2 regions of the Lysinibacillus sp. NPDC097231 genome follow, and region 1 is predicted to be linked to the other one. Evidence: predicted binding sites of a transcription regulator. Region 1 holds the regulator's gene; the other holds the start of a gene.
The links. The regulator LexA, encoded in region 1, represses DNA repair genes until DNA is damaged. The targets are predictions, from matches to a motif close to CGAACATATGTTCG.

Region 1 (7,893 bases):
ATGAATTATTATTTGTTAAGAACTGGTATCAAGAATATCCAGAAAACTGCTAATGTCATACCTATAACGATATCTAGCACAATTGTATTTTAAACATTATGAGAATACGTGAGAAAGAGAAGTTGAAATCGCTCTACTTCTCTTATTTTTATATCTACAATGTCCAAATGATTGGACATTTATGAATTTATTTTATATGATATGTCCAATATGTTAGACAAAAGAGGGATAAATCTGAAAAACATTATTAAAGTTTTAAGAAAAAAATTAGGTATGACTCAAGAGGCACTCGCAAAGGAATGTGGCGTTGTAAGACAAACTATTAATTGTATTGAAAATGATAAGTATGACCCTACTCTTGAATTGGCCTTTAGAGTTGCTAAAGCTCTAAATAGAAAAGTAGATGAGGTGTTTATATATGAGTAAGTTTCGTCCAGAGTATATGATAACAATGAAAGATTTCGTAAAAGAGAGTGCTGCAATATTAAGAAAGAATACCAAAGAGGTTACGTTACCTGTATCAGAAGACGATAAAGATAGTTTATTATGCATGCTTCAATACTTGAGAAATAGCCAAGATCCGGATCTTTCAAAGAAATACAAATTGCGTCCTGGTTCAGGGTTATCCGCTAATCAAATTGGTCTTAATAAACGAATGTTTGCTGCACTTTTTCAAGATTGAGATAAAAATCATGAATATATGTTAATTAATCCTAAAATCATTAGTCACTCTTTAAACATGATTTATTTATCAGAGGGAGAAAGATGTCTTTCGGTTAATAGAAGAGTTAATGGTTTTGTTCCAAGATATGAAAGAATTAAGGTCAAAGCATATGACATACATGGGCAAGAAGCCATTTTTCAATTTAATGGATACGGTGCAATCTTAATGCAACATGAAATAGATCATTTAAACGGGATCATGTTTTATGACAGAATAAATAAAGAAAATCCATTCAAACTACCAGACAATGTGACTATCGAAAGTTTGTATTAATTTAATACTTTAGGATAAATAGGACTTAGTTATTTATTGTACCTGTTATTTTGAAGGTGGAATCCGTCCTATCAGTCGCTTGGGTGATTCTAACCATCACTTCGGCGACTCTATCCGTCAGTTCCGCCATTCTAACCGTCACTTCGGCGAGTCTATCCGTCACTTGCCCTTCTATCCGTCACTTTCGACGTTCTATCCGTCACTTCGGCGGTTCTATTCCGCCCTTCTATCCGTCACTTCCGCGAGCCTATCCTTTACCACCATTTAGAGCCTTTTAAAGTAAAAAATCAGTGGGACGATAAAACTCCCACTGACAAAACCTTACTTCATTTGCACGCTTCCCTCTTGATATTCCCGATATCTTCGATGTACAGTAGCTTTACTTACCTCAAAGCCAAGACCTCTAAGCGTTATGGCGATTTCCTCAAAGGTAAAACCTCGATTACGAAGATTTACAATTTCCTCTACAGGCACATCCTTGCGCTCTTGACCATGAGGATTTCCACGATTCGATAAATTGTTTTCAGGACGATAGCCATTTTCAACAGCACGACGCATGCCTCGCCGTATTTTAGCATTATGCATTCTTCGCTGGTATTCCTCTACTATTGCTAAAATCTCCAGCAGCATCGTATCCATTTCATTTAACTGTACTGGCCCTGCGTCTCTCATAGAAAAAACATCCGTTTCAATTTTTTGCAATAAATGCAGTACTGCCATTCGAGCATTGCCACGTCCTAAACGTGTTTCATCCTGCACAAATAATGCTTTAATATCTTTTTCTTTGATGAAATCGAGCATATCTAGTAAGCCTTCGCGTTCCACATCGTAGCCACTATGCTTATCCTTAAAAACGCTCTTCACTTCATAGCCCTGCTCTTTAGCATAGCGCACTAACTCCTCCTGCTGACGCTCAAGCGAGGAACTTTGTGTCTCTTTTTCTGTACTCACGCGGCAATAGACAACAGCCGATTGTTGTTGATTCATCATTTCTCATTTCTCGCGATTTCGATTGTATTTAGAGGCTTGGAATGGCCCCCCACTACTGGAATCACTAGTGAATTACCTGCAATAATTTTAACGTTTGGTAATTCATTTTCTGCTTTCACAATCTTAATCCAGTTTTCCGTACTCATTTTACCACGGTATTGTTCAGCTAACGACCATAAGCTATCACCGTGTTCAACTTCAATTTCTGTATATGAAACATCTCCTGGATCTGTTATAAAAAGATATGCTGCAAATAATACGCAAGCCCCTAATAAAGTTGTAATATGTGGATTTTTCTTTAAGAATTTCATGATTATTGCCCCTTTTTAGAATGTTTGTTCGGAATATATGTTCTCATAATAATGCGAACAAACGTTTTTGTCAAACACTTTTCGAACCTATGTTTGCGTTAGTGTTCGCATTCTGCTATACTATTTAATTAAGTAGAATGAATAGAAAAAAGAGGTGAGCAATCATGAAAAAAGTTTCGAAAAGACAAGAGGACATTTTAGCGTTCATCAAGGAAGAAGTGCGGGCAAAGGGGTATCCACCATCTGTACGTGAGATCGGTGAGGCAGTTGGACTTGCTTCAAGCTCAACAGTTCATGGACATTTAGCTCGTTTAGAACAAAAAGGCTTTATTCGTCGAGATCCAACGAAGCCACGTGCTATCGAAATTCTGGAGCCAGAGGATTCTATTCAAAAGCAAAGTGTTATTCATGTCCCACTTGTAGGGAAGGTCACAGCAGGTTCACCGATAACTGCCATTGAAAATATCGATGAATATTTCCCACTACCGGATATTTATGGTACAAGCGAAGAACAGTTATTTATGCTAGAAATTATGGGTGAATCAATGATTGAAGCTGGTATCTTTGATGGAGATTTAGTCATTGTTAAACAAAAAGCAACTGCTGACAATGGTGATATTGTCGTTGCTATGACCGAAGAGGACGAAGCAACTGTAAAGCGTTTCTTCAAGGAAAAAAATCATTTCCGTTTGCAGCCTGAAAACTCTACAATGGAGCCAATTATTGTAGATCAAGTTTCTATTTTAGGGCAAGTTGTTGGACTCTATCGTCGCGTACACTAAAATACTTCAAATTCTAAGAGGTTATTATGTTCGTAAAAGAGCATATACCTCTTTTTTGATTTTAAAAAAGGAATCCACTTTCAAATGGATTCCTTGCTACGTCGCCTGTATTTTATATTATTTAACAAAACATCGTGAAATAGCCCTGATCTATTTTATCTCTCTACCTTGAATTTCAGGCATGTATTCACAAATGCAGTGAATAACTTCTTTGCTACTTCATCCCCTGAAATAGCTTGTTCTTCAGGATGCCACTGTACGCCCAGACAAAATGGTAATTCTTCATGTACCAACGCTTCAATGATACCATCACTTGATTTTGCGGCAACTATCAAGTTCTCCGCTAATACATTGACCGCTTGGTGATGAAATGAATTCACTGCAATTTTTTCTTCCTCAATAATCGAATGTAATAATGTATTTGGTGTGACATTAACATAATGTGTTGCAACGCCTCTAGCCGCTTGTTGCTTATGCTTTATTAACTTACTACTATGGTATTCGCTATCAATATCTTGATATACTGTACCTCCTAGTGCAACATTTAGCATTTGAATGCCACGACAAATAGCAAAGATCGGCATTTTTCGAATAAAGGCCGCTTCAATTAATGCAAGCTCCACCGAATCCCTTTCTGGATGAACTTTCCCTAATTTGGGTGTTGGCTCTGCACCAAAGAGGAATGGATGGACATCATGACCACCCGACAGCAATAATCCGTCCGTTAACGATAAAATCTGTGCCACATCCGCTTCCACTCCAAGCGGAATAATAAGAGGAATGCCCCCAGCTTCTATAATGCTCTTACTATAGGCCGCATTTAATCCCGAGGACAAATCATCCTCCACAAACGCCGTTATCCCGATCACTGGTTTCATGATATTTCCCTCCTAAATTCACAAGCTTTTTAGCTTACCAAAATCCTAGATACCAATTAATCAATACATCCCCATAGAAATAAACGATGATTGCTGCTAAAGCAATGGATGGACCAAATGGTATAGGTGTTTTTCTGCCCTGTCTGCGTAGCTTTACCATAATTATACCAGCAAACATTCCTATCACGGATGCTAAAAATAGTGTCAGCAGTGCATTTAGCGTGCCGAGTACGAGACCGAGTAAAAAGAAAAGTTTAATATCGCCCCCACCCATACCACCTCTTGATAAAACAGCAATACAATATAATATGCCAAAGCCCACAACAGCACCCACTAAACTATCCCACCATGGTGACAACGGCGATATCACTCGTCCAAGCACAAGCAATGGTAAAAAGAATAGCAGTACTTTATCTGGAATAAGCATATAGGCAAAATCCGATACGACAATAATGACTAATAAAGAAATCAATAATAGTGCTACGAAAAGCTCCGCACTAAAACCTAATTTCCAATAAGCAAAAGCAAATAAGACTCCTGTTATCAATTCCATCAGTGGATAAATCCAAGAAATTTTTTGCCCACAGCTACGGCATTTCCCACCTAAAAACAAATAAGACAAAACAGGCACTAAATCAATTGCCGTCAACTGTCTCTGACAATTGGTACAATGCGAGGGTGGCCGCACTATGGATTCCTTCATAGGTACACGTAAGCCCACTACATTAAAAAAAGAGCCAAGCACGAGCCCAAATATTAAAACTACAATTGTATAAGCCATTTCCATTTTTATGACCTCCTAAACGAATAGGCGCTCATACATTTGCAGTATGTGCGCCTATCATGTTATTGTTGTCCTTCGTAATAGAACGTTGTTACTTGCACGGTCGCCTTTAAAATTAGATCTGCATCTTTCGTTAGCTGATCCTGCTCTCCAGGTAATTTAAAATCAATGGAATCGGTTTTCATCACACGCTCTAATTGTTCTATCTCCTGCAAGAAAGCCTCAAGTGAAGGATAATCTAGTGCAGCAACCTCTAAAGTAAAAGTGATTAGTTTTAAATTAGCTGGAAGAGATTCCTTTGCAATAGATACAATAGGGGTAATTGCTTCCTCATTATCCTGATCGTCATTCACCTGTGCATCAGCTTGTTCAAGGATATTGGAATTAGAAACCTCTGATTGTGAGACAGCTGCATCATCATTATGAACAGTTAATGACTCAATACGTGTTCCTGTCACTTCTTCAATCTCAGCCAAATCTAGAATAATCTTTTCTACCGCTCTTGTTTCAGGTAGTTTTTGCCGCAACGTTAAAATATTTATAGTGGGTTGCCCCTGCTCTTTATCTAATTGAGCAAGCTGCTCTTTTAAATGAGAGATTTCTTGTTGTGCTTTCGATATACTACTTTCTTTTGCTGCCACTTCATCCAATTTTGGTAATAACAAATAATAATATAGCGCAAATAAGATAGCGGCTACTAAAGCTACTAAAAGAATAATAGACGACTTTTTACTACTAGTTAATTTATTCATGAGCGCCGACCTCCAGCCAAATACATAAAATCGATGGTCGCTGTAATGGATACTGAATAACGTGGCACTTCTTTAAACTTTTGTTCAGGCGTTAACTCTTTGTCTTCGCCTAGTTCTATATGAAAGTTTGAGACTGTATTAATTTGTGCATCTGTAAAAAAACTACTTGTTAAAAGTCTCTCAACATATTTCGATATATCTGTCATCGTTTCAAAATCAGCTTCGATATTAACTGTTTTCGCCCCAAAGGTGTAGCTACGCAAATAGGCATGAACTGGTAGCAATGTTTTCGTTTCATTAATTAGTGGTGTCACTGGATAAGAAACACTTTGAATAAATGTCACAGACTGCTCTAGAGAACCTTGATTGACACTTTGTCTTGCCTGCAGCTCCTGCTGTAATTGATCAAGCTGTGTATTTAACGTTTGCTGTTCAGCAGTTAAACGAGCTAAGTCACTTTTCGTTGTAAAAAATAAAAATAATAAATAAGCAAGGATGCAGCCAACAATTAAGATAATCAAGGTATAAAAAAGCTTTGGCGAGGCTGTCCTTTTTTCGAGTTGCGGTAAGAGGTTTATATCTGGAACCATTAATGAACCTCCTTTAATGCTAAGCCGAGTAACGTTGAAAATTCTTTCTTAAAATGTGGAAAGAATTCTTCGATTTTTGCGCCATCAATAACCATCAAAGGTGTTTCTAAATTAGAGGCTAACAAGTTCCCAATTGACTTCATCATTGGATTATCGCCAAGCATAATGATTTCATCCACTGCTTTTTCACCTTTATGTAAAGAAAACTTAAAGAAATTCATCATCCGATCAATCTCTAAAACCTGATCCATGACAACCATTTGGTAATCTTCAGTTTCACCCTTGTAGGTAAATTGATAGCTAAACTCATCCTCTTTTTTGCCCTGCCATTGCGTCACATCCGTATCGATAGATTGATAACGCAGAAACTCAACCTGGCCATTTGAAAATATACTAATAGAGAGTTCATTTATGGACCAATCGGCAATTAAATAGGTTTTTTCAGGTGTTAACAAAGCCATATGTTCTAATAAGCGTATATTACATAATGCTCGAATATCGGCAGCTTCGGGATCTAATGATACATCTAACAGCATCCCCACCATTTTCGTAATCTCCTCTGAGGGTGCTGCAAATAACATTGCCTTACCATCCTCAGTATCAGCATCATAGACATCAATTAATGGATCCTGGAAAGGTAAATGAATCGAATGGCCCAGCTCCATCTCCGCATATCCTCGTAATTCCTGTGATTTCACATCTAGTGGGTGCTCAAAGTTTTTCAATAAAACCGTCGTATCAGGCACAAATATACGAACAGCCTGTTTTTTTCCCGTCCATTTCTTAATCTGTTCTTTCATTATCTCAAAAAGAGCCATTTCATCAACAATTGCCCCTGTTTCAACAATGCCTGCTTCTAAAGGATATTCATAGCCCTGCCACTGACTAGGCTCTGGTCCTTTCGCCATAATCGCACGCAGCACATAATCCTTCAATTCAATCGAAACATGCGACTTTCTCTTTCTCTTAAACATGTGAAAAGACCTCCTTCTCCTACCCGAGGATACATGATTTTGTCAATTAGTCATCCATTTCCCAGCCAGAAACGCAGGAAAACTTGCGTTTCTGAATGGGTTGGGAGGACTGATTATTCATCTTCTGTTGGATTAGTCTTTGGTTTACCACCTGCATCTGTCAAGCTAATATTTAAATCAGCTTCTGTTATTGTATTATTTGAATCAATCTTTTCTTTATAAGCTTCTAATTTTATTTTATCAAATTTTGAGTATTTGATTGCCCATTTTTCACCGTCATACACTACTTGATCATTAGCATCTAGCGCAATGCCATCTACAAAGCCTTTTAACTCAGTATTACTACATGTATCATCCTCACATGCACCATCAATATAAGCAATCTTAGCCCCTGCTAAAATATTTGAAGCTTCAGCTAAAATAGCACGATCTTTAGATTTATTAATGATATTCCCAATCGCCGGCACCGCAATCGCTGCGATAATTGCAAGAATCACAATAACTGCCAATAACTCAATTAATGTCAAACCCTTTTCATTTTTTACTAGTTTTTTATTTTTTAACTTTTTAATCATAATAGGTTCCTCCTTATTTTTTATTATTTGAAGTGTAATAACACGTACTTCCTCTTAAAATTATTTCTACATATTTTCATATAGTTGGAACATTGGTAGGAAAATTGCCGCAACGATAATTCCAATAACGAAGGCAAGAACAACAATCATTAAGGGCTCAATCAAAGATTTTAAAGTATCTACGGCACGATCTACTTCTTCCTCATAAAAATCAGCAACTTTTTCAAGCATATAATCCAGGGAGCCTGTTCTTTCACCAA
Region 2 (7,893 bases), on a different contig from region 1:
TGCTAATTCATTTCCGAGCACAACTACCTGGAGATGAGAAAAATAAAGTTTTCTAGCTGTTACTGTTGTCATTTTTCTAATGGCCTCAAAGACCGTTGTACCTGTTGACTGATAGGTAATAACGGGTGATCGTCCTGAAGTTGGCTGTTTTGAGGAGATTTCACTAGCGTCCACGACTTGAACAGTTATTTCAAAGTCATTATCTACTTTATCTATTCCTAATGCTACGACAATCGCTAATTCATTGAGTTCACGCTTACTCCAGCAACCACTTAAAAGTAAAGTAAGAATCGTCAGTAAACATATTGCCTTAAATTTTGCCATGGTGCATTCCTCGTTTACATATTCGTTGAATTCCTCTTTTTAGTATCCACATACTTATGTCCTCTGGCAGTATTTTTTTGACTAATTAAGCGCGGTCGAGTTAATAAAGCACTGCGTGGTAGCAATATTAACGCATCTTTTTGATCCTTTAAAATTAATGGACTGAATGGACTTAAATAGGGGACACCGAACGTTCTTAGGCTACATAAGTGTAGGATAATGATCATAAGTCCAAACATAACACCAAATAACCCAAAGATTGCAGCTATAACCATTAATGGGAAACGTAGAACACGGATTGTGTTGGATAAGCCATAAGCAGGGAATAGGAAGCTACAAATAGCTGTTAATGCCACAATAATAACCATTACAGCAGATACAACCCCTGCTTCGACGGCAGCCTGACCAATCACTAAAGTTCCAACAATGGATACTGCAGGTCCGATGGTTCTTGGCATACGAAGACCTGCTTCTCTCAAAATCTCAAAGGCAATTTCCATAATAAGTGCCTCTACAACAGCAGGGAAGGGGACTCCTTCTCGTTGAGATGCAATACTGATGAGCATTGGCGTTGGTAGCATTTCTTGATGAAATGTGGTGATTGCTACATAAAGTGATGGTGCTACTAAGGCAAGGCTAATTCCAAAAAATCTTAATAGGCGGATAAGAGAACTTATCAACCAATGCTGATAGAAATCTTCAGCAGATTGTAAAAAAGATGTAAATAGAGCTGGTACCATTAATACAAATGGGGTTCCGTCCACTAAAATAGCAATTTTACCGTCCAATAGCTCACCTGCAATAACATCAGGTCGTTCAGAATTATAGACAGTTGGGAATATCGTGAATTTAGAATCTTGAATAAAATCTTCGATATAACCACTTTCTAAAATGCCATCAATATTAATGCGATCTAAGCGCGCAAGAACCTCTGCGACTATTTTGTCATTCGCTATGCCGTTTAAATACATAACGGCTACATCCGTTCTCGTGACCTCGCCAATAATACGCGACTTTATCCAGAGATTCGGACTTTTAATTTTCCGTCGGATAAGGGCTGTGTTAGTACGTAACGTTTCTGTAAAGGATTCTCGCGGACCTCTGATGACGGATTCTGCTGATGGCTCAGCAACTGCCCGATCTTTTGCACTTTTAGTACTCGTCACGATGCCTGTTGTAAAGCCATCCAATAAGATGACTGTATCTCCATTTAAAATAGCACTGTACAGTGTTGTGAAATGGAAAATATCATTTACGTCGCCAACTGTTAAACAAGATTCTCTTAAATATTGATTAATCTTTTCTATTTCGTTGTCATGAGCCTCTGGGATATCAAGCATTAGTTTATCGATAACAGAAACGGAAATGGCCGTTTTATCGGATAAACCATCTATATAGATAATCGCGATCGCATGTTTTTCAGCTGTTTCAATGGTAATTTCTCGAATAATAAGGTCGTTACTATTTCCAAGTGTGCTTTTAATCACCTTCAAATTTTGAGAAAGAGAACCATATAGTAAGTCTTTGTTTGATTTTGATTGGGAGGTATCGGTAATTTTAGAAATGGACATTGTATTCCTCCTCGGGATGTACATTTACTACAAATAGAATGCACAACTTTTAGAAGAGATAAACCAAGGTTGGAATAGAATTCAAATAAATCTTTGGGAAATGAAAAGCAGTGCTCCCTTCGTCATAACGAAAGGAAACACTGCTTTATTTACGATATTCATACTTTAATTCTTCTATTGTCGCATCAACATCTACATGTAGGCTGTGATTATCAAAAAACCATAAGTCTTTCTCGTCAATGTAGTAGGTAACGTCATCAATCTCTGTCTTTATACCAATGTTGATTGGTTCCTCACGTGTCATTCCAAGAGAAAAGCCTTCATGAAATGGACTTGACCCACCATAGCGTGCATAAAAACGAATGAAATCACCGGATTCTACTTCCATTTCATCTTTAAACCATTGAAGGGCTTCATCTGTTAGTGCGATTTTCATTAGAATGCTCCTCTCTTTCTTACAGCCATTTCACCTTTGGCTCGGTACCATTTTTAATACGGGCAATATTTGCGCGGTGACGATACACGATAAAAGTAAATAAAAAGGCTACTAAAATGCCTAACGCAAAATCGCCTGTAACAAAATAATAAACGATAGAATAGATAAGTGCTACTAAAGCGGCAATTATAGAAGTTAAGCTGACAATTTTCGTTATTTTTAATGTTACAATAAAAGCAACAAATAGTAAGATAAATAGAGGCCATGAGTAACCTAAAAGCACTCCTGCTGATGTTGCTACTGCTTTACCTCCACGGAAGCTTGCAAAGATAGGGAACATATGACCAATTACGGCTACAAGTCCAAGAATCAATGGGTGAATAGATACTTCAGAAAATACAGGAAGTGATACGAGTAATACTGCTACTGTCCCTTTTAAGACATCCATAATTGTTACGACTATCCCAGCTTTCTTTCCTAAAATACGGAATGTATTCGTCGCTCCTAAATTACCACTACCATGTTCACGAATATCTGTTTTATAAAAAATTTTGCCTACCCATAAGCCAGAAGGTATAGAGCCGATGAGATAAGCACATAAAATAATAATAAGTCCATTTAGCATAGCTGGACTCCTTTCATTCATATACCATCACTTGGTACTACTAGTTTGTAACAAGTATTTTACACTTTTTCTCTATAATCTACAATGTCATGAAGGAGATTTCGCCGTGTACCTTGAATTCAATACAAAAGATAAATATTTTTCATGGATTTCTATTTGTCTATTGAATGTCGGTTAGGCTATTTGACACGAGTTATGCCACCACCTCGAAAGCCCTTTCTAAAAATATAGGTAAAAAGGCAATTTTGTCAATCACACATTCCTTTGGTAGAATAGAAGTCTATCTTTAATGTCATGGAAAAGCTAGTATAATCTTCAGAAAGACAGAATTTTTATTAATATACCTGTATATTTTGCAGAGCGAACTGAAAAGCTTCTGTATGAAGATATCAAAATCCTCAGGAGTTTGTGTTAATTTTGATGCAAGCTTGTAATCATGGGTTATTCAATTGTTGTTTTGTTTATGCAACTAAAGCTGATTACCTTGCGTCTAGGAAATAGCTCAGCACTTTGTGAATACTCAAGCACATAGATGAGTGATTACTGTAAAAATGATCAAACTGTGAAGCTAAAGAGGGAATTTTAAAAATTTATCGGGCCTGTCGCTAGCTATTGACAGGAAATGCTATTATTATTAGGAAGAGAATATAAATAGAACATGCGTTTGTTTTTTGGAGGGGAATTTTTTGGCGAATAAACAGTCACCAAGCGTCTATAATGATGACGCCATTCAAGTTTTAGAAGGATTAGAAGCGGTACGAAAACGACCCGGCATGTATATCGGATCTACAGATGGCCGTGGACTTCATCACCTAGTATATGAAATCGTCGATAATGCGGTGGATGAAGCACTGGCTGGCTTTGGTTCTCATATCATTGTCACTATTCACAAAGATCAAAGTATCAGCGTACGAGACTTCGGCCGAGGAATGCCAACAGGTATGCATAAGATGGGAAAACCAACTCCGGAAATTATCTTTACTGTCCTACATGCTGGTGGTAAATTCGGACAAGGTGGCTATAAAACGAGCGGTGGCTTACATGGTGTAGGTTCTTCGGTTGTTAATGCTTTATCGACATTTTTAGAAGTAACCATTCATCGTGACGGTAAAAAATATCGACAACGTTTTGAAAACGGTGGACATCCTGTGACGACACTTGAAGAAATTGGTCAAACTAAACAAACAGGAACGCTTGTTCACTTTTTACCAGATGATACCATCTTCTCTGTGACAAAATTCAATTATGATACATTAGCTGAACGTTTACGTGAGTCAGCATTTTTATTAAAAGGCTTAAAAATTGAGTTAATCGATGAACGCGAGGAAGGCAAAGGTGATGTTTTCTTTTACGAGAACGGCATTGAAGCTTTCGTTGCTTATTTGAATGAGGAGAAAGATGTACTCCATCCTGTAAAGTATGTGGAAGGGATTCAAGACGAGATTGAAGTAGAATTTGCCTTCCAGTATAATGACGGCTATTCAGAAACAATCCTATCATTTGTTAACAATGTACGTACACGTGACGGAGGGACACATGAAACAGGTGCCAAATCTGCGTTAACGCGTGTTTTTAATGAATATGCACGTAAAATCGGTTTGTTAAAAGATAAAGATAAAAATCTTGAAGGTACAGATATCCGGGAAGGATTAGCGGCAATTGTTTCTGTCCGTATTCCAGAGCATTTACTGCAATTCGAAGGTCAAACAAAGGGTAAGCTAGGGACGAGTGAGGCACGTTCGGCAGTGGATAGTGTTGTCTCAGAGCAAATTTTGTATGTGCTTGAAGAAAATGCTGAGCTGTCTTCATCCCTTGTGCGAAAAGCGATTCGTGCGCAGCAAGTACGTGAAGCGGCACGTAAAGCACGTGAAGATGCACGAAATGGGAAGAAAAACAAAAAAGGTAGTACTATTCTTTCTGGAAAATTAACACCTGCACAATCTCGCAATGCTGCGAAAAATGAGTTATACCTAGTCGAAGGTGATTCTGCAGGAGGCTCTGCTAAACAAGGGCGAGATCGTACGTTCCAAGCGATTTTACCTTTACGTGGTAAAGTCATTAATACAGAAAAGGCTAAGCTTCAGGACATTATGAAGAACGAGGAGATTTCAACGATTATTCATGCCATAGGTGCAGGCGTTGGAACAGATTTCTCTGTCGAAGATTCAGCCTACGATAAAGTCGTTATTATGACCGATGCTGATACAGATGGCGCTCATATACAGGTGCTGCTATTGACGTTCTTCTATCGTTATATGCGACCTTTAATTGAAGAAGGAAAGGTATTTATCGCCTTACCACCACTTTATAAAGTATCAAAAGGCACTGGTAAAAAAGAAGTGATTGAATATGCTTGGACTGAAAGTGATTTGCAAAAAGCCATTAATAAAGTTGGAAAGGGTTACATATTACAGCGCTATAAAGGTCTTGGTGAGATGAATGCCGACCAGCTGTGGGATACGACGATGAACCCTGAAACGCGTACATTGATTCGCGTAACGATTGAGGATGGTGCACGCGCTGAGAGACGTGTAACAACGTTAATGGGCGATAAAGTTGAACCACGCCGTAAATGGATCGAAGCCAATGTAAACTTCGGTATGGAGGATGATTCAAATATTTTAGACAATGAATTCATCCAACAAGAGGAGGACCAAGCATGAGTAGTACGGAAAAATTTCAAGATTTACCTTTAGAAGAAGTAATGGGTGACCGTTTTGGTCGCTATAGTAAATATATTATTCAAGACCGCGCGTTGCCAGATGCACGCGACGGTCTTAAGCCTGTACAACGTCGTATTTTATATGCGATGTATACAGAAGGTAATACAAACGATAAACCATTCCGTAAATCCGCAAAAACAGTCGGTAATGTTATCGGTAATTATCATCCACACGGCGATAGCTCTGTGTATGAAGCGATGGTCCGTATGAGTCAGGATTGGAAAGCACGCCATATGCTGATCGAAATGCATGGTAATAATGGTTCTGTAGATGGTGATCCACCGGCAGCGATGCGTTATACAGAAGCAAGACTTTCGGCCATTGCAGCAGAAATGCTACGTGATATTGGCAAAAAGACAGTAGAATTTGTACCAAACTTTGATGATCAGGATATGGAGCCAACTGTGTTACCTGCCCGTTTCCCAAATTTACTTGTAAACGGCTCGACAGGTATCTCAGCCGGCTATGCCACAGACATCCCACCTCATGCATTGGATGAGGTGCTAGACGGTGTTCTTATGCGTTTAGATAACCCACATGCCACTGTTGATGAATTGATGACCGTCATTAAAGGGCCAGATTTTCCAACGGGTGGTATTATTCAGGGTGTCGATGGCATCAAGAAAGCATATGAGACAGGACGCGGCAAAATCATCGTGCGTGCTCAGGCAATCGTTGAGCCGATAAAAGGCGGAAAAGAACAAATCGTGATTACGGAGTTACCATATGATGTCAATAAAGCAAACCTTGTGAAGAAAATTGATGAGCAACGTGTAGATAAACGTCTTGAAGGTATTGCGGAAATTCGTGATGAATCGGATCGTACGGGCTTACGCGTTGTCATTGAATTGAAAAAAGATGTTCCTGGACAAGGGATTTTACAATACTTATTCAAAACAACTGATTTACAAGTAGCTTATAATTTTAATATGATTGCGATCCATAATCGTCGTCCGACTATGATGACATTACCATTGTTACTGGATTCTTATATTGCCCATCAAAAGGAAGTTGTGACGAACCGCTCCATTTATGATTTACAAAAAGCAAAAGATCGTTCGCATATTGTGGATGGCTTAATAAAAGCGCTATCTATTTTAGATGAAGTGATTGCAACGATCCGTTCTTCTAATGATAAACGAGATGCGAAAACAAATTTACAGGTTAAGTTTGATTTTACTGAGGTGCAATCAGAGGCAATCGTTAGCTTGCAATTATACCGTTTAACGAATACCGATATTACAGAGCTACGCAGTGAACAGGAAGAACTAAGTAAACTGATTGCTAAGCTTGAAGGTATTCTGAACAGTGAAGCAAAGCTTATACGTGTCATTAAACAAGAATTGCTGGATATTAAAAAGCGCTTTGCAGAACCACGACGTTCGAGAATTGAACAGGAAATTGAAGAAATCAAAATTACATTAGATGTACTTGTGCCAAGTGAAGAAGTCGTTGTGACGGTCACAAAGGATGGCTATATTAAACGTACATCTACACGTTCACATGCAGCCTCGAATGGCCAGGATTTTGCGATGAAGGATTCCGATTATTTGTTATATGAAGAAACTTTAAATACGCAGCATCATTTGCTGTTGTTTACGAATCGAGGCAATTATATTTATCAGCCTGTCCATGAGCTCCCAGATATTCGATGGAAGGATCTTGGTCAGCATATTTCTAGTATTGTGCCGACTGGAGAAGATGAATCTATTATTGCTGTGTATGGTTTTGAAACATTCGAGCAGGCCAATACGTATATCTTAACAGCTACCAAAGAGGGGCAAATTAAACGATCACCTCTGGCCGATTATGCGGTTACGCGTTATTCGAAGCCAATTAAAACGATGAATGTTAAAGCTGGCGATGAAATGATTTTTGCAGATATTGTGACAGATGAGGCAGAGCTGCTATTAACGACAGATACTGCCTATGCGATTCGCTTCCCGATGGAGGAGTTACCAGTAACTGGTGTAAAAACAGGTGGTGTTAAAGGGATTACGTTGAAAGACGGAGAAGCCTTAGTTGGAATCAATATTTTACAGCCAAATGATACTGAATATGTTGTGATTGTGACACAGCGCGGTGCAGTGAAAAAAATGAATGTAGCCGAAGTTGAGATGGCAAGTCGTGCGAAACGCGGCTTAAAAGTGTTAACAGAGTTAAAAGCGAATCCACATCGTATTGTGGCTGTAGTCAAGGCTACTGATGAGGAAC

Region 2: the regulator LexA is predicted to act here: its motif matches at 3,610-3,623, upstream of parE (DNA topoisomerase IV subunit B).

Annotation. Positions count from the first base shown of each region.
Region 1 is NZ_JBIWDH010000001.1:39,644-47,536, forward strand. Features, by position in the region: gene ACIQXF_RS00245 (helix-turn-helix transcriptional regulator) at 235-426, shown strand; partial or broken gene def (peptide deformylase) at 419-997, shown strand; gene ACIQXF_RS00255 (YneB family resolvase-like protein) at 1,319-1,987, opposite strand; gene yneA (cell division suppressor protein YneA) at 1,984-2,298, opposite strand; gene lexA (transcriptional repressor LexA) at 2,463-3,080, shown strand; gene ACIQXF_RS00270 (gamma-glutamyl-gamma-aminobutyrate hydrolase family protein) at 3,236-3,958, opposite strand; gene ACIQXF_RS00275 (prepilin peptidase) at 3,993-4,745, opposite strand; gene ACIQXF_RS00280 (hypothetical protein) at 4,805-5,494, opposite strand; gene ACIQXF_RS00285 (PilN domain-containing protein) at 5,491-6,084, opposite strand; gene pilM (type IV pilus biogenesis protein PilM) at 6,084-7,058, opposite strand; gene ACIQXF_RS00295 (prepilin-type N-terminal cleavage/methylation domain-containing protein) at 7,172-7,633, opposite strand; gene ACIQXF_RS00300 (type II secretion system F family protein) at 7,700-7,893, opposite strand, start outside.
Region 2 is NZ_JBIWDH010000028.1:292-8,184, reverse strand. Features, by position in the region: gene ACIQXF_RS16085 (Ger(x)C family spore germination protein) at 1-324, opposite strand, end outside; gene ACIQXF_RS16080 (spore germination protein) at 339-1,895, opposite strand; gene ACIQXF_RS16075 (HesB/YadR/YfhF family protein) at 2,041-2,331, opposite strand; gene plsY (glycerol-3-phosphate 1-O-acyltransferase PlsY) at 2,351-2,956, opposite strand; gene parE (DNA topoisomerase IV subunit B) at 3,643-5,619, shown strand; gene parC (DNA topoisomerase IV subunit A) at 5,616-7,893, shown strand, end outside.